One region of the Streptomyces sp. RLA012 genome, then DNA from elsewhere that is predicted to be linked to it. Evidence: riboswitches for the same ligand, from Rfam matches in the RefSeq annotation. Region 1 holds a riboswitch; each other region holds the start of a gene.
The links. A riboswitch is a leader RNA that binds a small molecule or an ion and turns the genes downstream of it on or off. The one in region 1 is predicted to bind cyclic di-AMP.

Region 1 (5,357 bases):
CCGCCACCGGCTTCGCCTTCACCGAGAACATCCTCTACCTCGGCACCGCGTTCGGCACGGACCAGCTCAGCGGTGACCGCGGACTGACCTCCGTCACCGCCGCGACCTTCTTCGTCCGGGTGGTGATGTCGCCGTTCGCGCACCCGCTGTTCACCGTGCTCACCGGCATCGGCTTCGGCATCGCGGCGCTGTCGGCCGAGCGCCAGCACCTGCGCCGCGCCCTGCTTCCCCTGACCGGCCTGCTGCTCGCGATGGGCATGCACTCCGTGTGGAACGGCTCGTCGAACTTCGGCGAGTACGGGTTCTACGCGGTGTACGGCGCGTTCATGGTGCCCGCGTTCGGGCTGCTCACCTTCCTCGTCATCTGGACGCGGCAGCGCGAGCTGAAGATCGTACAGACCGAACTGCCGGCGTACTCCGCCGCCGGGTGGCTGACCGCGCCCGAGCCGTACGCCCTCGGTTCGATGCGGGCACGGCGGCTGGCCCGCGACTACGCCGCCCACCACTTCGGCAGGGCCGCGGCACGCTCGGTCGCGCAGTACGAGGCGTACGCGACCTCGCTCGCCTTCCTGCGGCACCGGGGGCGGCGTGGCCGCGCGGACGCCGACTTCGTCGTACGGGAGCGGGAGTTGCTGCACGAGTTGTGGCGCCGCCGGGAGGTCGCCCGCCCGTCCCTCGCGTACGCGGCTCAGGCGACGGCCCCGGCCGTCCCGGTGCCGGTGCCGCCGCCCCGGTCCGGGTACGGCTACGGGCCGCTGCCCGAGCAGCCGTACGCCACCACCGTGACGCCGTATCCCGCCACCACGACACCCCGTCCCGCGCCGGCGGCGCCGTATCCCACGTACAACCCCTACCAGTCCTAGACCTCAGGCCCTACCAGTCCTAGACCTCAGGCCCTGCCGGTCTCGGGCCTCAGACGGATGCCGTCGTCAGCTTCGCCAGTTCCGCGTCCGTGAGGGTCAGGTCCGCCACCGCCAGCAGCGCCGGAAGCTGCTCGACCGTCCGTGCCGAGGCGATGGGCGCCGCGACCGTCGGCCGGGCGGCGAGCCAGGCCAGGGCGACCGTGGCGACCTCGGCGTCGTGGGCCCCGGCGACCTCGTCGAGGGCGGCCAGGACGCGGATGCCGCGCTCGGATTCGAGGTGCTTGCCGGCGCCCGCGGCCCGCGCGGAGTCGACCGTCGTACCCGGGCGGTACTTGCCGGTGAGGAAGCCGGACGCGAGCGCGTAGTACGGGACGGCGGCCAGGCCGGTCCGGGAGGCGACCTCCTGGAGCGGGCCCTCGTAGGTGTCGCGCGAGACGAGGTTGTAGTGCGGCTGGAGGGCGACGTAGCGCGCGAGGCCCTCGCGGTCGGAGAACTCCACGGACTCCGCGAGCCGCTCGGCGGAGATGTTGGAGGCGGCGATCTCCCGGACCTTGCCGGCCCGGACCAGCTCGTCGAGCGCGCCGATGATCTCCTCGACCGGCACCGAGGTGTCGTCGAAGTGGGTGTAGTAGAGGTCGATGTAGTCCGTGCCGAGGCGGCGCAGCGAGGCGTCGGCAGCGGCCTTGATGTTCGCCGGGGACAGGCCCTTGTACTCGGGGTGGCTGGCGACCTTGGTCGCCAGGACGACATCGGAGCGGTTGCCGCGCGCGGCGAACCACTTGCCGATGATCGTCTCCGATTCGCCGCCCGAGTTGCCGGGAACCCAGGCCGAGTAGCCGTCGGCGGTGTCGACGAAGTTGCCGCCCCCGGCCGTGTACGCGTCGAGCACGGCGAAGGACTGCGCCTCGTCCGCGGTCCAGCCGAAGACGTTGCCGCCGAGGGCGAGCGGGAAGACCTCCAGGCCGGAGGAACCGAGCTTGCGAAGAGAAGTCATGCCTCAATTCAACACCCGTACCGGACTGACGTATTCCGCACTCAGGCCTGCCGCCGCACCACTGGCGTCAGGGGTTCAGGCCCTTGCTCTGCAGCCACGCCATCGGGTCGATCGCGCTGCCGGCGCCGGGGTGGACCTCCAGGTGCAGGTGCGGCCCGGTCACGTTGCCGGTCGCGCCCACGCGCCCGATGACCTCACCGGTGGCCACCTTCTGCCCCACGCCGACACTGATGGAGGACTGGTGACAGAACCACAGCTCCGTGCCGTCGTCGAGGGTGAGGATCGTGCGGTAGCCGTACGAGCCGGCCCAGCCCGCCTCGGTGACGGTGCCGCTGTGGATCGCCTTGATCAGCGTGCCGGTGGGGGCCGCGAAGTCGAGGCCGGTGTGGTAGCCGGAGGACCACATGGAGCCGGCGTCGCCGAAGCGGGAGGTCAGGGTGTACGAGGAGGTCGGCAGCGTGTAGCTCTTGGCGAGCTCGGCGAGGCGCGCGGCCTCGGCCTTCTGCTTGGCCTCGTCGGCCGCCTTCTGCTTCGCGGCGGCGGCCTTGGCCTTGGCGTCGTCCTGCTGCTGGGCGGCCAGCGCGACCGCCTTCTTCGTGGCGGCGGCCTCGGCGGCGGCCTGGGCCGCGTTGTCGACCTGGTCCTGCTGCGCCTCGGCCTGCTGGATGATGCGGGCGCGCAGCGCCTCGCCCGCGTCCTTGTTGCCCTGCGCGGCGTCGGCAGTCGTCACACCGGCGCTGGTGAGCGGGGTGGCGGAGCCCTTCGGCGTGCTGGAGCCGCCGTCGGAGATCAACGCCTTGGCGGACTGGGTGACCGAGGCCAGGTCGGGCAGCGAGATGGACACCGGGGGCTTGCCGGGCGCCGCGGTGGCCATGCCACCCGCGCCGACGGCGGCTATGACGCCGACGCCCAGAACCGTGGAGCTACGGGCGAGTCCGCCCCCGCGCTGCTTGGAGACGCGGTGCCGGCCGCGGACGGGACGGACGGAATCCGCGGTGGGATTCCACTCCTCCCAGGGGCCCTCGTCCTTGCCGTCCTTGCCGTAGGCGTAGCCAAAAGTCTGAGTGTCGCTCGGCGCGAACGAAGTGGGCTGGGCGGGCCGGTTGGACGCCACGTGGGCGTGCTCCTTTCCTTCCTTCTCGCCTACCGGGTTAGCTGACGGGTTCGGAGCAGGAAGGTCTCCTACGCGCGTCAACCCACGGTGTCTCCACCGTGAAAGACGCTCGATTCACCCCAAGTTGGTGGTTCCCCGGTTCCCTTGCGGGATTCGGCGCGTGCGCACGGAGCCGACTCTTGTGACGGCTGGGACGACCGCGCTGCGTTATCGAACGTTAATAGACTCGGGTACCGGATTCCAAGCCGTTCGTGCTGATCATTAACGACTCTTGGCCAGGACTTACAGGTCACGACCGGCGAAAATCGGGGCGAGTTGGCCGCGCGCCCCCACTTCCGGGTTGCTTGACGGTGCGTCACCTGTTACGCGGAGGGACATCGCCCGATCACCCCTCGTGACAATGATCAAGAAGGCCTCCGTGGCGGGCACGGCCGCCGTACGGCGAGCAGCGCCATGTCGTCCGTCAGGGCGCCGCCCGTGTACCGGCGGACCTCCTCCGCGAGCGTGGTCAGCAGGGCGTCGGGACCCGGGAAGGTCCGGCCGGCCAGGCGCGCGGCCGGGTCGTAGAAGCGCCCGTGCGCGTCGCGCGCCTCGGACAGGCCGTCCGTGTGGAGCAGGAACATGGCACCGTGCGGGAAGTGCGTCTCCTGCGCGCGGTCCGGCCAGGTGCCCAACTCGCCCATCCCGAGCGGCAGTGCGGGGTTCACGGCGGCGAGCGTGTCCAGCGTTCCGTCCGCGTGCAGGAGCAGCGGGGACGGATGGCCGCGGTTGACGATCCGTACGACATCGCCCTCGTGCGGGATCTCCGCGAGGACGGCGGTGGTGAACCCCTCGGAGGCGTCGAGGTCGTCGCGCCGGGTACCCCCGCGGGTCAGCGCCCGCTCCAGCCGCTGTGCGACCGCCTCCAGGGTCGTCTCCTGCTCGGCCGCCTCCCGGAACGCCCCGATGACCACCGCCACGACGGCCACCGCGCCCATGCCCTTCCCGCGTACGTCGCCCACGATCAGCCGTACACCGTGCGGGGAGTCCTGCACCGCGTACAGGTCACCGCCGATGGACGCGCCCGCCTGCGCGGCCTCGTAGCGCGCCGCGACCTCCAGCCCGCCGATGCGTTCGTCGGGTTCCGGCAGTACGGCGCGCTGGGCCGCCTCGGCGATCTGGTGGGCCGAGGCGAGCCGTTCACCGGTGCGGCGCACGAGGATGTTGATGAGCACGGCCAGCGCGGCGACGGTCGCCACCGTGACGGCCTCCGTGATCGCGCCCACCCCGAGGGCGATACCGAGCTTGATATGGACCGCGAGCACCCCGGCGAGCGCCGCGACGCCGGTGAGCAGTGTGCCGCGCAGCGAGAAGAACGGGGCGGCCACGAGGGGCGCGGCCGTGAAGAGGGGGCCGGCGGTGAAGGCCGACGGGGTGTAGTAGTCGTAGACCATCCCTGCGACGATCAGCAGCGCGGGCAGCGCCCGTGCGACGGTCCGCGCGTCCGAGATCCCTCTCCGGTCCGCTCCGCCCGGTCCGGGCGTCGGTTCGTCCCCCGGCCCCGGATCGGGCACGGGGTCGCCGGGCGGCCGTCCACCTGACCGGTCGCTCGGCTCTCCGCGCGCCCCGTCATGCGGCTCGTCGGCCTGCTGCGCACCTCCTCGCTGCCCCACCCGTCCAGGTTTCCCGGAGCGGGGGCGGAGGGCGAATCCGGTGGCCCGACCGAGGGACGCACCGGGGTGGCGCCGATCAGGCGGGACACCTCTCGGTACCGCCGCATCCGTGGTGGTACCCGGCCGGGGCGATGACGGTCCCGCCGTGCGGCAGGAAGTCGCGGCCGCCGTGGCAGGCCCCGAGGAACAACGCGCACGCGGCGAGCAGCAGCGCGAGCGCCGATCCCTGCCGCATCAGCCACCGAAGACGACTCATAGTGATCGGAAGACTACAGAAAGTCGGCTCGGCAGGGAAAACTCGGCAAGGGAAACTCGGCAGGGAAGACTCAGCAGAGGGAACTCGACAGGGAGAGCTCGACGGGAGGCCTCGACGGGAGACTCCGACGGGAGACTTCGACGGGAGACTTCGACGGGAGAGGAAAAACCAAGGGCCGGAACTCGTTTCCGAGTTCCGGCCCTTGGCCTTCAGTAGCGGGGACAGGATTTGAACCTGCGACCTCTGGGTTATGAGCCCAGCGAGCTACCGAGCTGCTCCACCCCGCGTCGTTGAAATCAGTGTACGCCATCCGCGGGACCCGATTCACCAGGGTTTTCACGGGCGGCCACGCAGGCGACGCGGGGGGGCCGATCCGGGGGCTTCCGAAGGGTGCCCGGGGTGCTGTCCGGCAGAAAGAACCGGGGTGCTATCCGGCAGCAAGAAGGTGACGGTTGGGCGCCATGGCCCGCTCCTCGAA
Region 2 (5,357 bases), 1.3 Mb from region 1:
GTTGTGGGCGCTCAGCTACTACCCCCACCCCTACCGCTATCTGCCCGCCGAGGCCCGGCACTACCTGGTCCGCCGGGTGCTCGGTCCTCTCGGCGCGTGGTGGCTCCGTGACCGCTTCGAGGGCAAGGTCGAGGTCAGCGAGGTCTCCGGAATCGTCCGCGCCGACGTCTCCGACGGGCACCCCGTCCTGACCGTCCAGAGTCCGGACGGCCGGGCCGAGGAGCTCTCCGCCGACCATGTCATCGCCGCGACCGGCTATCGCGTCGACATCGCCGCGATGGACTTCCTGGGACATGAGCTGCGTACGGCGCTGGCGGTGAGCCGTGGCACCCCGAAGCTCGGCGCCGGGTATCGGTCCTCCGTGCCCGGGCTGTACTTCACGGGATTGCCGGCGGCGGCCTCGTACGGGCCGGTGATGCGCTTCGTGTGCGGTACGGAGTTCGCTTCGCCGCGGCTGGCCAAGCACTTGGCGGGCGCGCACGGGTGAGGCGACCGGGGCTGGTACGGCCGAGGGGCGAGGGCCTGCGGGCCACGCCCCGGGCCGGGCCCAATCTCGCATGGCATAGGTCGAGTTGGGATTCGGGCGGTCACGGTCGGTGGAGCCGCGTCATCCTCTGGAGTGACATCCCGCTCGGTTTTCCTCCGTACCGCCGGCTTCGCCGCGTGGGGGCGGAACGGGACCTCGTACGCCCGGTACGCCCCGTACGGTGAACGGAATTGCCGACGGGATACCGGACGTCGTCCGGTTCGCGCGGGGCCGAAGGGGCGTTCCATCCGTATTCTCTGATCATGGCCGCTCCCACCGCATATTCACTCATCGCCACTGACCTGGACGGAACGCTGCTGCGCGGCGACGACACCCTCTCCGACCGGTCCCGGGCCGCGTTGGAGAGGGTGACCGAGGCGGGCGCCCGGCACCTGGTCGTGACGGGGCGCCCGGCGCCGAGAGTACGACCGTTGCTCGACGAACTCGGCGGTGTGGGAATGGCGGTGTGCGGGCAGGGGGCGCAGCTGTACGACGCGGGGGCGGACCGTCTGCTCTGGTCGGTGACCCTGGACAGGGAACTCGCGGAGACGGCCCTCGGCAAGATCGAGGCCGAGGTCGGGCTGCTCTACGCCGCGGTCGACCAGGACGGCGTGGACGGGCTGACGCTCATCGAGCCGGGGTATGTGATGCCGCACCCCACGCTCCCGGCGGTGCGGGTGCGTCGCCGCGACGACCTCTGGACCGAGCCGATCAGCAAGGTGCTGCTCCGGCATCCCTCGCTGTCCGACGACGAGTTGGCCTCCGCGGCCCGGGGAGCGGTGGGCTCCCTGGCCACCGTCACCATGTCCGGGCCCGGCACTGTCGAACTCCAGCCATGTGGCGTGACCAAGGCGACGGGCCTTGCTCTCGCGGCGGCCCACCTCGGTCTGACGCCCGATGCCACGATCGCCTTCGGCGACATGCCCAACGACATCCCCATGTTCGACTGGGCCGCCCATGGGGTCGCCATGGCCAACGCCCATCCGGAGCTGAAGGCGGTGGCCGACGAGGTGACCCTGTCGAACGAGGAGGACGGGATCGCGGTGGTGCTGGAGAGGCTGTTCCCCATTGGATCCATCAGCCCCATCAGCCCCATCAGCCCCATCAACCCCATCAGCCCCCTCGCCCCTGTCCTCCCCGTCCACCCGGTCAGCACCGTCAGTAAGGCCCGTTGACGTTGTCGATCGAGCCGTAGACCTTCGCCGCGTAGTTGCAGGCGGCGGTGATGTTGGCGACCGGGTCGAAGGGGTTATTCGATGTTCCCGGCACGTGGTAGGCCTTGAATGTCGGGTCGATGACCTGGAGGAGGCCCTTCGAGGGGATTCCGGCCTTGGCGTTGGAGTCCCAGTTGTTGATGGCCAGCGGGTTCCCGGAGGACTCGCGCATGACGTTGCGGTGGATGCCGTTGTAGGTGCCGGGTATTTTGGCCCGGGCCATGATGTCCAGCGACTGCTTGATCCAGCCGTCGAGGTTGTTCGTGTACTTCTTCGCGGAGGCGGTCGTGGACCCCGCCGACTTGGTGCTCGGCTTTGTCGTCTTCTTGGTGCTTTGGATGGTTTTCGTACCCACGGTCAGGGTGAGACCCGGGCGGAGTGTCGTCGGGTCGGCGCCGATGACCGCGCGGTTGGCCTGGTACAGCTTCAGCCAGCCGCCGCTTGAGGGGTACTTCTTCGCGATCGAGCCCAGCGTGTCGCCCGCGACCACCTTGTACGTGATGAGCCGGACGTCGGTCGTGGTACTGGCGGCGGTGACGGTGGCGGCCTGGGCGCAGGTGGCGCCCAGGATCGGGAGAGCGAGTGCGACTCCGCCCATTCCCGCGGCGAGGATGCCGCGGTAAAGGAAGGTACGGGTCTTCGGGCAGCGGTCATTACCAGGTGCGGCCATGTCGGATTCCTCTCCGGCGCCTGCGAGGTGAGCTGTCGGGTTCGGACGGGAGCTGCCCGGCCGCACGGTGTGCGACTTAACCCCTAGCCGTTCCGGAGTCCGGATCGGCGGCTTACCTGGGTCCCCCGCTCCTGCCGCGCGTGTGTCTGGGTCGGGTGGGATTTCTCCGGGCGGCGGCAGGATTGGGCGGTCCGTCCGGATCGACGTGAACGTATGCGAGAGCACATGTCCGGAACAAGCCCTGATTTCCCGGTGTAGATCGCTATCACCTGCACAAACCGAGGGGGGAATTGCCCGATTCTTCCGGAAGGTGACGCTCAACTTGCCTTATGTAAAGGGAGAGTCATTAAGTGGGGGTGGGTCGGTCATGATGTTCGCGCGTGACCCAACTCACACAACCGGGCAGGAATAAAGCGGCAATGGCGGCAACTCGGGCATTACGGTTCGAGCGTCCAGGCCGCCGGGCCTTCGGGCGGGGCCGGGCGCACCACCCACACGGACAGATCCGTGTCGGGGTCGTCGTCGGGGAGCCGGCCCGCATTGGGCTTGAAGTAGAGGCCGTAGGCCCAGTATTCGGGTAGCTCGTGGCACATCCGGTCGGGATACGGGCCGAACTCGTGCCCCGCGTAAGCCCTGTTGATCCTCGCCACCGCTTCGGCCCGTGAGATCCCGAACCGGGTGACCATCTCGTCGGCCATCTCGCGGAAGTACGCGAGCATCCCCTCGTCGAGAGCCATCAGGAACTCACCGGTCCGCGCCATGCTTCTCAGGGTCGCCCATGGCGCCGGCAGAAGACCACCTCGTGGCCGTCTCGTGGCCGTCCTCGCGGATCAGTTCGTCGAAGGTGACGAACTCCCGTGCGCCGCGGCCGATTTCGGGGCGCGTCTCGACCCTCGCGTCCCAGGAGAGTTCAGGGCGGGTGCGGATGGATCGACCGCGTCGAGCGGGTGCTGTTGCGGTGGGGAGCTCACCCCGAGGGGCTCGGACTGCTCCGGCATCCCGAGGTGTTCGGGTGGTCCGGCTCCCCGAGGTGTTCGGGTGGTCCGGCTCCCCGAGGTGTTCGGGTGGTCCGGCTCCCCGAGGTGCTCGGGTGGTCCGGCTCCCGAAGGCGATGCCGGGGTCCGACTCCCTTGCCTGCAAAGGGAGTTCGAGGGAGCCACCGCCGGCCGGGTCCCAGGGGAAGCACGCCTTCGGGCCGGGTTGGGGCCAGATCCAGGGCCAGTACGCCGAGGGTGGAGTACTGAGGGTCGAGTGCCGAGGGTGGAGTGCCGAGGGTCGAAGGGCGTCGGGGGAGGGCCGGACCGTGTCGGCCACTCGGCGGCCGGGAAGGGAGGGGTACGTCGTCGCCGGAGGGCGCGCGTCAGCGTCTCGTGGGGGAAGCCGATCGGCGGGCTCGGAGGGGGACCTCGGTTCGGGTGCTGGTGCGGCCAGGGGTCGATCAGGGGTCGATCAGGGGTCGATCGGGCCGCGTACGTGATCCGGGAGAGGTGCTCGACCAGGCGTCGCGCCGTGCCGCGATGTGCGGGTCGTGTCGGCCGCCCACCGTCAGGACGGCCGCCCGGATCCCGTCGTACTCCTCGTACTCCTCGGTCTCCTCGTACTCCCGGGTCGGGTGGAGCAGCCACGTATGGATGAACGGGTTCCGGCGGGCGGGCGACGTGGGCGAGCGCCTTGGCGGCCCGGCCGTGCAGACGAAGGCCTTGAGCGGTTCGGGCGCGAGGGCCGCGATTCGCAGGGAGGTGAGGCCGCGCTCCCGCTGTACCAAGGGCGGGCGGTCTGCCCGTGGGCGTCCACCCGGATGGAGGCGTCGCCGTGGCCCGCGTATCAGGGGTGGCGTTGCCGGTCGTGGGGCGCGGTCGCGTCGGTGAGGCGGTCCGGACGAGCGATCCAAAGGTCGTCGTGAGTCGTCTCGTGGGGAAAGGACGTACGGATGTGCATGCTCATCGCGGTGTCCTCGTAGTCTTCGGTGTCCAGCCCTCCGGCGATTCGGTATATGCCTGGTCGTATCGCCCGATCGAGAACATACCGCTCGTGATCCGGAAACGCTCGGGCGCGGGACTGTCTGCCGCTCGGGGGACATCGGAGGGCCGGTGAGAGGGAAGTCGGGAGGAAGTCGACAGTGGGGACGGTGGGCGCTCGTGGTGATCGAAACGTGACCGGATACGCTGACTTGAGTGATGGCAGCGACACATCGACAAACCGTGTCATCGACCGAATGATCGACCGAGTTCGCCATGTGATCGTCAGCAGACAGGAGAACCTCTCGTGACCGTCGTCGGGCCGTTCGGGCTGAGCGTGCGGGACCAGGCTCTCGAAGCCGATGTCCAGGCCGGATTGGCGGCTGTGGAGGAGGGCTTGCTCGAAGTCACCAAGAGTGAGGTCCCCTTCATCACGGAGGCCGCGCAGCATCTTCTCCGGGCCGGCGGGAAGCGGTTCCGTCCGCTGCTCGTGATGCTCGCCGCGCAGTTCGGTGACCCGTACGCGCCGGGTGTCGTGCCCTCGGCCGTGGTCGTCGAACTGACCCATCTCGCCACGCTGTACCACGACGACGTGATGGACGAGGCCGACGCGCGGCGCGGGGTGCCCAGCGCGAACACCCGCTGGGGCAACTCGGTCGCTGTCCTCACCGGTGATTTCCTCTTCGCGCGCGCGTCGCACACGCTGGCCGACCTCGGGCCCGAGGCCGTCCGTATCCAGGCCGAGGCGTTCGAGCGGCTCGTCACCGGGCAGATCCTGGAGACGGCGGGGCCGCGCGACGGGCGCGACCCGGTCGATCACTACCTCGACGTGCTCGGCGGCAAGACCGGGTCGCTGGTCGCCGTGGCGTGCCGGTTCGGCGCGATGATGTCCGGGGCCGACGAGACGGTCGTGGACGTGCTGACGCAGTACGGGGAGCGGCTGGGCGTCGCCTTCCAGCTCGCCGATGACGTGCTGGACATCGCCTCCG
Region 3 (5,357 bases), 3.1 Mb from region 1:
CGGTGGACGTCCTTGGCGGACAGGCGGGGGTAGGGCGCGAAGAAGCGGTAGTACTTCGACTCGTCCGAGACCTGCTCGTAGAAGCTCACCAGACGATCGGCGTCGTCGATCGTGATGGGCCTGATGCGAGCGGTGCCGCCGTCGCGCAGCACCACGTCGGCCTCCCAGTGGGAGGGGTACTCGTGCCGGTCCGACGAGGTCTGCATGGGCCCCAGAGTACGGCTCGCGTCCGACAACGGCGCGGGGCAGGCTGGGGCCACCGAAGTCGGATCCAGGCCGGGCTCCGACGCCGGGTTCGGGGCAGGATCGATGCCTGCTCCGGGCACGCTTCACGTTGTGGAACACTGGTCTAGACAACCCTGAACACCGAAGGGCAGCATCACATGGCTGAGCGCCGCGTCAACGTCGGCTGGGCCGAGGGCCTCCACGCCCGTCCCGCCTCCATCTTCGTCCGGGCGGCCACGGCCTCCGGTATCCCCGTGACGATCGCCAAGGCGGAGGGCAACCCCGTCAACGCGGCCTCCATGCTGGCGGTCCTCGGCCTGGGCGCCCAGGGCGGCGAGGAGATCGTCCTCGCCTCCGACGCCGAGGGCGCGGACGCCGCGCTCGACCGGCTGGCGAAGCTGGTGGCCGAGGGTCTCGAGGAGCTCCCCGAGACCGTCTGAAGATCCCGCCCGGCGGAGGTCGTCAATTGATCGTGGCGGCGGTCTTCACACCAAAAGACATCGCCCGGCACACATATCGAAGGGCTCGCCTGAAAACATCGGGCGGGCTCTTCGCTTTTTCGAATTGCGGGCAGCAAAAGTAATCCCCCGCGAATTACTCCTCTTTGTATACGGTGCCGGTGTTAATGCCGCAGGCCCGTCATGTTTACGGGATGTTGCGAAGTCCTCACACGCTCCGGGCGGTCTCCCCCGCCGGGAAAGCGCAGCCGGTGCGCGACCGTCGCGCGCTCGGTGTGCAGCGCCGTGACGGCCCGCGCCCGCTCACTGTCGCCGCGCGCCACCGCGTCCACGATCCCGCCGTGCTCCGCCCAGGACTCGGCCGGATTGGCCGGCGCCTCGACCGCGTACATCCAGGCGATCTTGTGCCGCAGCTGGCCCAGCGTGGAGGTCAGCGCGGGGCTTCCGGACGCCTGTGCGAGCGTCTCGTGGAACCAGCCGCCCAGCGAGCGCAGATCCTCGCTGTTCCCCCTCCTGGCCCGCTCCTGACCCAGCCTGACCAGGCCTCGCAGCACCTTGAGGTGGGCCTCGGTACGGCGCTGCGCGGCCCTGGCGGCGCCCAGCGGCTCCAGGAGCATGCGCATCTCCAGCAGGTCCGCGGCCTCCTGCTCGGTGGGCTCCGCGACACAGGCGCCCGCGTGGCGGCGGGTGACGACGAAGCCTTCGGCCTCCAGGGTGCGCAGGGCCTCGCGCACGGGGACGCGCGAGACGCCGTAGCGTCGCGCGAGCAGTTCCTCGGTGAGCCGGCTGCCGCGCTCGTAGACACCCGCGACGATGTCGTCGCGGATCGCCGTGCATACCGAGTGCGCGGGAATGCGCATGACCGGACCTCCGCCTTAATCCCCGCGAAACGCGGTCGATTGACGCTTGTTCACCGACTCTATTGCAGAGAACCGGAATTTCCGATGGCGGGCCGGAATCCATGGATATTTTTTGGACAGACAGCCGTTCGAAACGACGAAGCCCCGGCTCGGGGTGAGCCGGGGCTTCGGAAGTACTGACGCCGGTCGTCAGATGTTCACTCCGTGCGAGCGGAGGTAGCCGACGGGGTCCATGTCGGAGCCGTACTCCGCCGTCGTGCGCGCCTCGAAGTGGAGGTGCGGCCCGGTGGTGTTTCCGGTGGCCCCGGAGAGGCCTATCCGCTGCCCGGGGGTGACCGTCTGCCCCACGGAGACGCCGATGGACGACAGGTGCCCGTACATCGTGTAGGTGCCGTCGTTCATCTTGATGACGATCTGGTTGCCGTAGGCACCGCCCCAGCCGGCCGTGACGACCGTGCCGGAGCCGACGGCGTGCACCGAGGTTCCGGACGCGGCGTGGAAGTCGACACCGGTGTGGCTGCCGGACGACCAGAGGCTGCCGCCGGTCTTGTAGCCGGTGGAGATGTACGAGCCGGTGATCGGCAGGACGAAGGTGTTCAGGCGCTTGCGCTCGGCGGCACGGGCGGCGCGGTCCTTGGCCTCGCGCTCCTTCTTCGCCTCCAGGGCGGCCTGCTTCCGCGCGGCCTCCTCGGCCTGCTTCTTCGCGACGGCCTCGTCGGCGGCCTGCTGCTGGGCGGCGGCCTGCGCGTCGATCTTGGCGGCGACCGAGTCACCGATCGTGACGGCCTGGTTCAGCCCGGTCTGCTCGACGGAGGTGTCCGCGGCGAACGCCGGAGCGGCCAGGGTTCCGATGACACCGGTGGTGGTGAGCGCGGCGACGCCGACGGCGTTCGTGGTGGTGCGCTTCGCGCGGCTCGGACGCCGGTGTTTCCCGGGGCCACAGGTGAACGCCATGGAGAGGTTGATCCTTTCCTTCCCTCTCGCCTACCGGGTTAGCTGACGGGTTCGGAGCAGGAAGGTCTCCTACGGATCCCCTCTCGGGAGGGCGTCCGATTCACCCCAGGGACTGCGTGTGGGTCCCCGGCTCCCCTGGCTCGCGCCGTACGGGGACTCGGCGATGACTGTCCGGTGCCGCGGGCGCGGCGCACTGCCTGGCGAACAGCCGCACCGACGCTAAACGGGGCAACTTTCAATCGACAAACGGATCACGACTTTTGTAGTGCATGCCACAGGGCAGACAGGCAACCTCCCTATCAATACGGACATCTTGGGGCTCAAGTCCGGGCAGACGAGAGCCCGGGCGACTCTGCGGTCACCCGGGCCCCTGGGAGTCGTGCTGTTCTACTCCGCGTTCGGCTGCATGTTCTGTTCCGCGTTCTACTCCGCCGTCACGACGGTCACTTCACCGATTCCGAGAGCCTTGACGGGCTCCTCGATCTGCGCCGCGTCGCCCACCAGGACGGTCACCAGACGGTCCACCGGGAAGGCGCTCACGGCGGCCGCGGTGGCCTCCACGGTGCCGGTCGCGGCGAGCTGCTGGTACAGCGTCGCCTGGTAGTCGTCCGGCAGGTACTGCTCCACCTGGTCCGCGAGCGTTCCCGCGACGGCCGCCGCGGTCTCGAACTTGAGCGGTGCCACACCGACCAGGTTCTGCACGGCGACATCGCGCTCGGCGTCCGTCAGCCCCTCGGCGGCGAGGGTGCGCAGCACCTTCCAGAGGTCGTCGAGCGCCGGGCCGCTGTTCGGGGTGTCCACGGAGCCGCTGATGGCGAGCATCGCGATGCCGGTTCCGTCCGGCGCGGCGCGCAGGACCTGGCCGAACGCCCGCACACCGTAGGTGTAGCCCTTCTCCTCGCGCAGGACACGGTCCAGACGCGAGGTGAGGGTGCCACCGAGGCAGTAGGTGCCGAGCACCTGGGCGGGCCAGACGCGGTCGTGCCGGTCGGCGCCGACGCGGCCGATGAGCAGCTGCGTCTGCACCGCGCCCGGACGGTCCACGATGATCACCCGACCGGTGTCGTCCGCGGTCACCGACGGCACGGGGCGCGGCTCGGCGAACGAGCCGGTCCAGTCGCCGAGGGTCTCCGCGAGCAGCGCGTCGAGGTCGACACCGGTCAGGTCGCCGACGATCACGGCGGTGGCCGTGGCCGGGCGTACATGCCGGTCGTAGAAGGCGCGCACGGCCCCCGAGTCGATCTTCTGGACGGTCTCCTCGGTGCCCTGACGCGGGCGCGACATGCGCGAGGACGCCGGGAACAGCTGCTTGGAGAGCTCCTTGGCGGCGCGACGGGCCGGGTTGGCCGTCTCGTGCGGGATCTCGTCGAGCCGGTTGCGCACCAGCCGCTCGACCTCGCTGTCCGCGAAGGCCGGTGCCCTCAGGGCGTCGGCGAGCAGACCGAGCGCCTTGGGCAGGCGCGAGACGGGCACTTCGAGCGACAGCCGTACGCCGGGGTGGTCGGCGTGCGCGTCGAGGGTGGCGCCGCAGCGCTCCAGCTCGGCGGCGAACTCCTCGGCGGACAGCTTGTCGGTGCCCTCCGAGAAGGCACGCGCCATGATCGTGGCGACGCCGTCGAGGCCCGCGGGCTCGGCCTCCAGCGGCGCGGCGAGCAGCACCTCTACGGCGACGACCTGCTGGCCGGGACGGTGGCAGCGCAGCACGGTCAGGCCGTTGTCCAGTGTGCCGCGCTCGGGTGCGGGGAAGGCCCAGGGCTTGGGCCGGCCCGCCTGGGGCCGCGGGTGGAAGTCCATGGTGGCGAGCTCGGTCACTTCGCCGCCTCCTCGTCCTCTTCGGTGGTCTCGGCAGCGATCGGTTCGTACACCAGCACCGCACGGTTGTCGGGGCGCAGGCGGGACTTGGCGACCTCCTGGACCTCCTCGGCGGTGATGTCGAGGACGCGCTTCACGGCGGTCAGGGCGAGCTGCGGGTCGCCGAACAGAACGGCGTACCTGCACAGTTCGTCGGCGCGGCCCGCGACCGTGCCGAGCCGGTCCAGCCACTCGCGCTCCAACTGGGCCTGGGCGCGCTCCATTTCCTCGTCCGTGGGGCCCTGCTCGGCGAACCGGGCGAGCTCCTCGTCGACGGCGGCCTCGATGACCGGGACCTCGACGTCACCGGACGTCTTCACGTCCAGCCAGCCCAGGGAGGGCGCTCCGGCGAGCCGCAGCAGGCCGAACCCGGCCGCGACGGCGGTGCGGTCGCGGCGTACGAGCCGGTTGTAGAGCCGGGAGGACTCGCCGCCGCCGAGGATGGTGAGCGCCACGTCGGCCGCGTCGGCCGCGCGCGAGCCGTCCTCGGGGAGCCGGTAGGCGGCCATCAGGGCGCGCGCCGGGACCTCTTCCTCGACGACCTCGCGCAGCTGCTCGCCGATGGTCTCCGGCAGCGAGCCGTCGCGCGGGGCGGGCTTGCCGTCGTGTCCGGGGATGGAGCCGAAGTACTTCTCGATCCAGGCGAGCGTCTCCTGCGGGTCGATGTCGCCGACGACCGACAGCACCGCGTTGTTCGGCGCGTAGTAGGTGCGGAAGAAGGCGCGGGCGTCCTCCAGGGTCGCCGCGTCCAGGTCCGCCATCGACCCGATCGGGGTGTGGTGGTACGGGTGGCCCTCGGGGTAGGCGAGCCCGGTCAGCTTCTCGAAAGCGGTGCCGTACGGCACGTTGTCGTAGCGCTGCCGGCGCTCGTTCTTGACGACGTCCCGCTGGTTCTCCATGGACTCGTCGTCGAGCGCGGCGAGCAGCGAGCCCATGCGGTCGGCCTCCAGCCAGAGGGCGAGCTCCAGCTGGTGGGTGGGCATCGTCTCGAAATAGTTGGTGCGCTCGA
Region 4 (5,357 bases), 760 kb from region 1:
ACACGGGCTCCGCCGATCTGATCCACGAGTTCGCCTTCCCGCTTCCCATTTACGCCATTTGCGACCTGCTGGGCGTCCCCCGCGAGGACCAGGACGACTTCCGGGACTGGGCGGGGATGATGATCCGGCACGGCGGCGGGCCGCGGGGCGGGGTCGCGCGGTCCGTGAAGAAGATGCGCGGGTATCTCCTCGAACTCATCCACAAGAAGCGCGAGGGCCTCCCCGACACGCCCGCGCCGGGCGAAGACCTGATCTCCGGCCTCATCCGCGCCTCCGACCACGGCGAGCACCTCAGCGAGAACGAGGCCGCCGCCATGGCCTTCATCCTGCTCTTCGCCGGGTTCGAGACGACCGTCAATCTGATCGGCAACGGCACCTACGCCCTTCTCGCCCACCCCGAGCAGCGCGAGCGCCTCCAGACCTCTCTCGCCGCCGGCGAGTCGGCCCTGCTGGAGACCGGCGTCGAGGAACTCCTGCGCTACGACGGCCCCGTGGAGCTGGCCACCTGGCGGTTCGCGACCGAGGCCGTCCGGATCGGCGGACAGGACATCGCGCCCGGCGACCCCGTCCTCGTCGTACTCGCCGCGGCGGACCGTGACCCCGCACGGTTCGAGCGGCCGGACACGCTCGACCTCTCCCGCCGCGACAACCAGCACCTCGGCTACGGCCACGGCATCCACTACTGCCTCGGCGCACCGCTCGCCCGTCTGGAAGGGCAGACCGCGCTCGCCACCCTGCTCACCCGCCTCCCCGACCTCCGACTCGCGGGGGATCCAGCCGATTTGCGCTGGCGCGGCGGGCTCATTATGCGCGGATTGCGCACGCTTCCGGTGGAGTTCACACCTCCGGTCGGGGCGTAGCGGCGGCCGACGACCATACGCCGACCGGCGGCCCAAGCTGACACTTCCTCAACTCTGTAATCTTCACGTGATCTACGCTGCATCGACTTGTGACAAGTGTTCGGGTGCGGATACGTTCACTCGTCAACGCGACTCGTTCGTCGCGTAGTCAACTGCTGTCACGCGAAAGGTTTCCGCATGCTCTCCGGGAACGGCCGCCATCGTCGCCCCCGTCAGGCTCCGGCCCTCATCGTCGCGGCAGGAGTGACCGGATCCGCCATCGCGATCCCGTTGCTCGGCGCCGCGAGCGCGAACGCCGCCGACGGCACCACCTGGGACCGGGTCGCGGAGTGCGAGAGCGCCGGCCAGTGGAGCGCCGACAGCGGCAACGGGTATTACGGCGGACTGCAGATGACCCAGAAGGACTGGGAGAGGTACGGCGGCCTCATGTATGCGCCGAGTGCCGACGAGGCCAGCCGCTCGCAGCAGATAGCCATCGCCGAGAAGCTCCTCGACGCCAAGGGTCTCGTCGCCTGGCCCACCTGTGGACCGCTCTCCGGACTCAGCAGGAACTCGGGTGAGGTCGCGGTCGACACGGGTGTGGCGAACGACTCCTCCAGTTCGTCCAGTTCCTCCAGTTCCTCCGGTTCGTCGAATTCCACGAAGTCGTCCAGTTCCTCTGATTCCTCTGATTCCTCTGATTCCTCAGATTCCTCTGGTTCGTCCGGTTCGTCGGCGAATGCGACCGAGGGTACGACGAAGGCCGACGGCAGCGGGACGGCGACGACGAAGAGCGGCACCTCGGACAACTCCGGTCAGGGCGGCGACTCTTCGGCCACGACCGAGAGCGCGACGACCGGCGCCGGGCGCCACCGCGGCGGCAGCGCCGACGAGGACACCACCGACGCCACCACCGACAGCGCGCTGGACGGCCGTACCGACGACTCCTCCGACCGGCACACCTCTCGGGGTACCGGCACCGCCCGCGATGTCATCGACGGCTCGTACGTCGTCCGCGCCGGAGACAATCTGTGGACCATCGCCGACGCCCTTGACCTCGAAGGCGGATGGGCCGAGCTGTACGCCGAGAACAAGAAGGCGGTCGGCGTCGACCCGGACCTCATCCGCCCCGGTCAGAGCCTTGCAGTTGGTACTGAATCGGGCGAAAAGTAGGGGCAGTTCGCGTCATGGTTCGCTGGAGAATGTCCGGTTTAGTGCGAGTGAGAGATGGATCTCAAAGACCCTGATCGTCTTTGGAATTCAGCCGATCGGCTGCTTACGGTCAACACCGCTCGCCTCAGCGGGCCCCGACGGTCGCAACGCCGAATCCTGCCAGCGGCCGTACGGGAACAGTCGACGCGTCAGCGCCGTAGGCAGGAGCGGGGGACCCAAGGTAAGTGCCGCGCCCGGTAGTTGACCGGAGCGGCTTGGGGTGAAGCCGTGCGCCCAGAGCGCACGGCCGGGCACTCACCCGCCCGAACCCGACAGCTCACCTCGCAGGCGTCGGTGAGGGGATCTCTCCATGCTGTTTTCCAGCAAGGGCAAGCACCGCCGCCCGAACAAAACCACCCGTGTCGCCACGCTCGCCGGTGTCACCGGTGTCGCCATCGCCGCCCCGCTCATGGCGGCCGGCAACGCCTCCGCCGCCACCGCCTCCCAGTGGGACACCGTCGCCCAGTGCGAGTCCGGCGGCAACTGGTCCATCAACACCGGCAACGGCTACTACGGCGGACTGCAGTTCTCGGCCTCCACCTGGGCCGCGTACGGCGGCACCGCGTACGCCTCCGCCGCCAACCAGGCCTCCAGGTCCGAGCAGATCGCCATCGGCGAGAAGGTCCTCGCCGCGCAGGGCAAGGGCGCCTGGCCGACCTGTGGCACGGGCCTGTCGGGCGCCGCGTACACCGGCGGCACGAGCACCCCGTCGCACTCGTCCTCCTCGAACTCGAACGGCTCCTCGTCGAACGGTTCCTCGTCGAACGGCTCGCCGAGCACCAGTACCACCACCCGCTCGACGGACACCGCGGCCTCCCGTTCGGCGTCGCGTCCGTCCGCCGAGAGGACCGTGCCCACCCCGGCGGGCAAGAAGGTCGAGAAGGGTGACGGCGAGTACAAGGTCGTCAAGGGCGACACCCTCAGCTCGATCGCCGAGAAGAAGAAGGTCAAGGGCGGCTGGCAGCAGCTGTTCAAGCTGAACAAGGACATCATCGACGACGCGGACTTCATCTACCCGGGTCAGCAGCTCCACCTCAGCTGATGATCGGCAGCTTCACCTCAGCTGAATGACAGGTCCCGCATAGAAGGGGTCTCCACACTGGAGACACCGAGGAGGACCACCCCCGTCCCCACGGGCCCCCGCTCCGGTGCGCGTTCCCCCGTACGCACCGGAGCGGGGATTTTTGTTTCCGTTTTTGTTCCGTTCTGGAACAATGTGTACGTTCAGTTCTGCCCAAGAGGTGGGCGACCGGCTGGCCGATCCCCCTCAGGCGGTTAGGCTCATGTCGCGAAGCCATCACAGGTCTCGCGTACCCGCGTCACATCCCAGAAGGAGATGCTCGTGCCGTCCATCGACGTCGTCGTAGCCCGGGAAATCCTGGACTCCCGAGGCAACCCCACGGTCGAGGTCGAGGTCGGCCTCGACGACGGCAGCACTGGTCGTGCCGCCGTCCCGTCCGGCGCCTCCACGGGTGCCTTCGAGGCCATCGAGCTGCGTGACGGTGACCCCAACCGTTACGGCGGCAAGGGTGTCGAGAAGGCCGTCCTCGCCGTCATCGAGCAGATCGGCCCGGAGCTCGTCGGCTACGACGCCACCGAGCAGCGCCTGATCGACCAGGCGATGTTCGACCTGGACGCCACCGACAACAAGGGCTCGCTCGGCGCCAACGCCATCCTCGGCGTCTCGCTCGCCGTCGCGCACGCCGCCTCCGAGGCCAGCGACCTGCCCCTGTTCCGCTACCTCGGCGGTCCGAACGCGCACCTGCTGCCCGTTCCGATGATGAACATCCTGAACGGCGGCTCGCACGCCGACTCCAACGTGGACATCCAGGAGTTCATGATCGCCCCGATCGGCGCGGAGTCCTTCTCCGAGGCGCTGCGCTGGGGCGCCGAGGTCTACCACACCCTCAAGAAGGTGCTGAAGACCAAGGGCCTGTCCACCGGCCTGGGCGACGAGGGCGGTTTCGCGCCGAACCTGGAGTCCAACCGTGCCGCGCTCGACCTCATCGTCGAGGCCATCCAGCAGGCCGGCTACATCCCCGGCGAGCAGATCGCGCTCGCGCTCGACGTCGCCGCGTCCGAGTTCTACAAGGACGGCAAGTACGAGTTCGAGGGCAAGTCCCGCTCGGCCGCCGAGATGACGGAGTACTACGAGGAGCTCGTCTCCGCGTACCCGCTGGTCTCCATCGAGGACCCGCTGTACGAGGACGACTGGGCCGGCTGGAAGGTCATCACCGACCGGATCGGCGACAAGGTCCAGATCGTCGGCGACGACCTCTTCGTCACCAACCCGGAGCGCCTGGCCCGCGGCATCGAGGAGGGCTCCGCGAACGCCCTGCTCGTCAAGGTCAACCAGATCGGCTCGCTGACCGAGACCCTGGACGCCGTCGAGATGGCCCAGCGCAACGGCTTCAAGTGCATGATGTCCCACCGCTCCGGCGAGACCGAGGACGTCACCATCGCCGACCTCGCCGTCGCGGTGAACTGCGGCCAGATCAAGACCGGCGCCCCGGCCCGCTCGGACCGCGTCGCCAAGTACAACCAGCTGCTGCGCATCGAGGAGATCCTCGACGACGCCGCGGTGTACGCGGGGCGTAGCGCCTTCCCGCGGTTTCGCTCTGCGAACCAGTAGGCACAGCGCTCTGCGAACCAGTAGGCACAGCGCTCTGCGAACCAGTAGGCACAGCAAGGGCTGACACCCGCCGAGGGTCAAGCCTTAGCCAGTCGTACGTACGTCCCCGTACTCGGTCCCGTACCGTGTGCGGGGACGTACGCACGTGACGGGCTGGTACCACTGGGGAGGCGGGACTCATGGCCGTGAAGGACAGGGACCGGTTCTCCACCGCGACCAGGCTGCGGCTGCTCGGCGAGCAGACCGCGGCCCGGGTCTACCGCTCACAGACCAAGCGCCAGGCCCGCCGCTCCCGTCTGACCGGCCGGGCCGCGCTGCTCGCTCTCGTACTCTGTTCTCTGATCGTGGCGCTCGCGTACCCGATAAGGCAGTACGTGTCCCAGCGCACCGAGATCTCCGAACTGGAGCGGCAGCGCGAGCAGGCCCGCGAGCGGGTCGAACAGCTGCGTGACCTGAAGGCGCGCTGGCAGGACGACGCGTACGCGAAGCAGCAGATCCGGGAACGGCTGCACTACGTGATGCCGGGCGAGACCGGATACATCGTGATCGACCCGGACGCGGCGAAGCAGTCGCGTACGGATCTGGGGGCGGCAGCCCGCCCCTGGTACGCCAACGTCTGGGACGGCGTCGACAAGTCGGACCGCTCCGACCGGTGACGTGAAGATCCGACCGGT

Region 2: linked by a shared signal. The riboswitch ahead of RV986_RS21840 (transglycosylase SLT domain-containing protein) and the one ahead of RV986_RS27820 (M23 family metallopeptidase) in region 1 are both predicted to bind cyclic di-AMP.
Region 3: linked by a shared signal. The riboswitch ahead of RV986_RS13835 (M23 family metallopeptidase) and the one ahead of RV986_RS27820 (M23 family metallopeptidase) in region 1 are both predicted to bind cyclic di-AMP.
Region 4: linked by a shared signal. The riboswitch ahead of RV986_RS31455 (transglycosylase family protein) and the one ahead of RV986_RS27820 (M23 family metallopeptidase) in region 1 are both predicted to bind cyclic di-AMP.

Annotation. Positions count from the first base shown of each region.
Region 1 is NZ_JBWDPA010000002.1:6,068,615-6,073,971, reverse strand. Features, by position in the region: gene RV986_RS27830 (PrsW family intramembrane metalloprotease) at 1-863, shown strand, start outside; gene RV986_RS27825 (aldo/keto reductase) at 913-1,857, opposite strand; gene RV986_RS27820 (M23 family metallopeptidase) at 1,925-2,971, opposite strand; cyclic di-AMP (ydaO/yuaA leader) riboswitch at 2,983-3,140, opposite strand; gene RV986_RS27815 (PP2C family protein-serine/threonine phosphatase) at 3,376-4,623, opposite strand; gene RV986_RS27810 (hypothetical protein) at 4,700-4,879, opposite strand; tRNA gene RV986_RS27805 (tRNA-Met) at 5,093-5,166, opposite strand; gene RV986_RS27800 (dihydrofolate reductase family protein) at 5,307-5,357, opposite strand, start outside.
Region 2 is NZ_JBWDPA010000002.1:4,808,313-4,813,669, reverse strand. Features, by position in the region: gene RV986_RS21850 (FAD-dependent oxidoreductase) at 1-487, shown strand, start outside; gene RV986_RS21845 (HAD family hydrolase) at 790-1,701, shown strand; gene RV986_RS21840 (transglycosylase SLT domain-containing protein) at 1,685-2,410, opposite strand; cyclic di-AMP (ydaO/yuaA leader) riboswitch at 2,415-2,578, opposite strand; gene RV986_RS21835 (hypothetical protein) at 2,848-3,171, opposite strand; gene RV986_RS21830 (hypothetical protein) at 3,849-4,175, opposite strand; gene RV986_RS21825 (polyprenyl synthetase family protein) at 4,676-5,357, shown strand, end outside.
Region 3 is NZ_JBWDPA010000002.1:3,014,404-3,019,760, forward strand. Features, by position in the region: gene RV986_RS13820 (bifunctional acetate--CoA ligase family protein/GNAT family N-acetyltransferase) at 1-206, opposite strand, end outside; gene RV986_RS13825 (HPr family phosphocarrier protein) at 384-665, shown strand; gene RV986_RS13830 (GntR family transcriptional regulator) at 848-1,543, opposite strand; gene RV986_RS13835 (M23 family metallopeptidase) at 1,733-2,497, opposite strand; cyclic di-AMP (ydaO/yuaA leader) riboswitch at 2,510-2,670, opposite strand; gene RV986_RS13840 (M16 family metallopeptidase) at 2,921-4,309, opposite strand; gene RV986_RS13845 (M16 family metallopeptidase) at 4,306-5,357, opposite strand, start outside.
Region 4 is NZ_JBWDPA010000002.1:6,824,666-6,830,022, forward strand. Features, by position in the region: gene RV986_RS31445 (cytochrome P450 family protein) at 1-860, shown strand, start outside; gene RV986_RS31450 (LysM peptidoglycan-binding domain-containing protein) at 1,038-2,012, shown strand; cyclic di-AMP (ydaO/yuaA leader) riboswitch at 2,195-2,357, shown strand; gene RV986_RS31455 (transglycosylase family protein) at 2,362-3,093, shown strand; gene eno (phosphopyruvate hydratase) at 3,388-4,683, shown strand; gene RV986_RS31465 (FtsB family cell division protein) at 4,863-5,339, shown strand.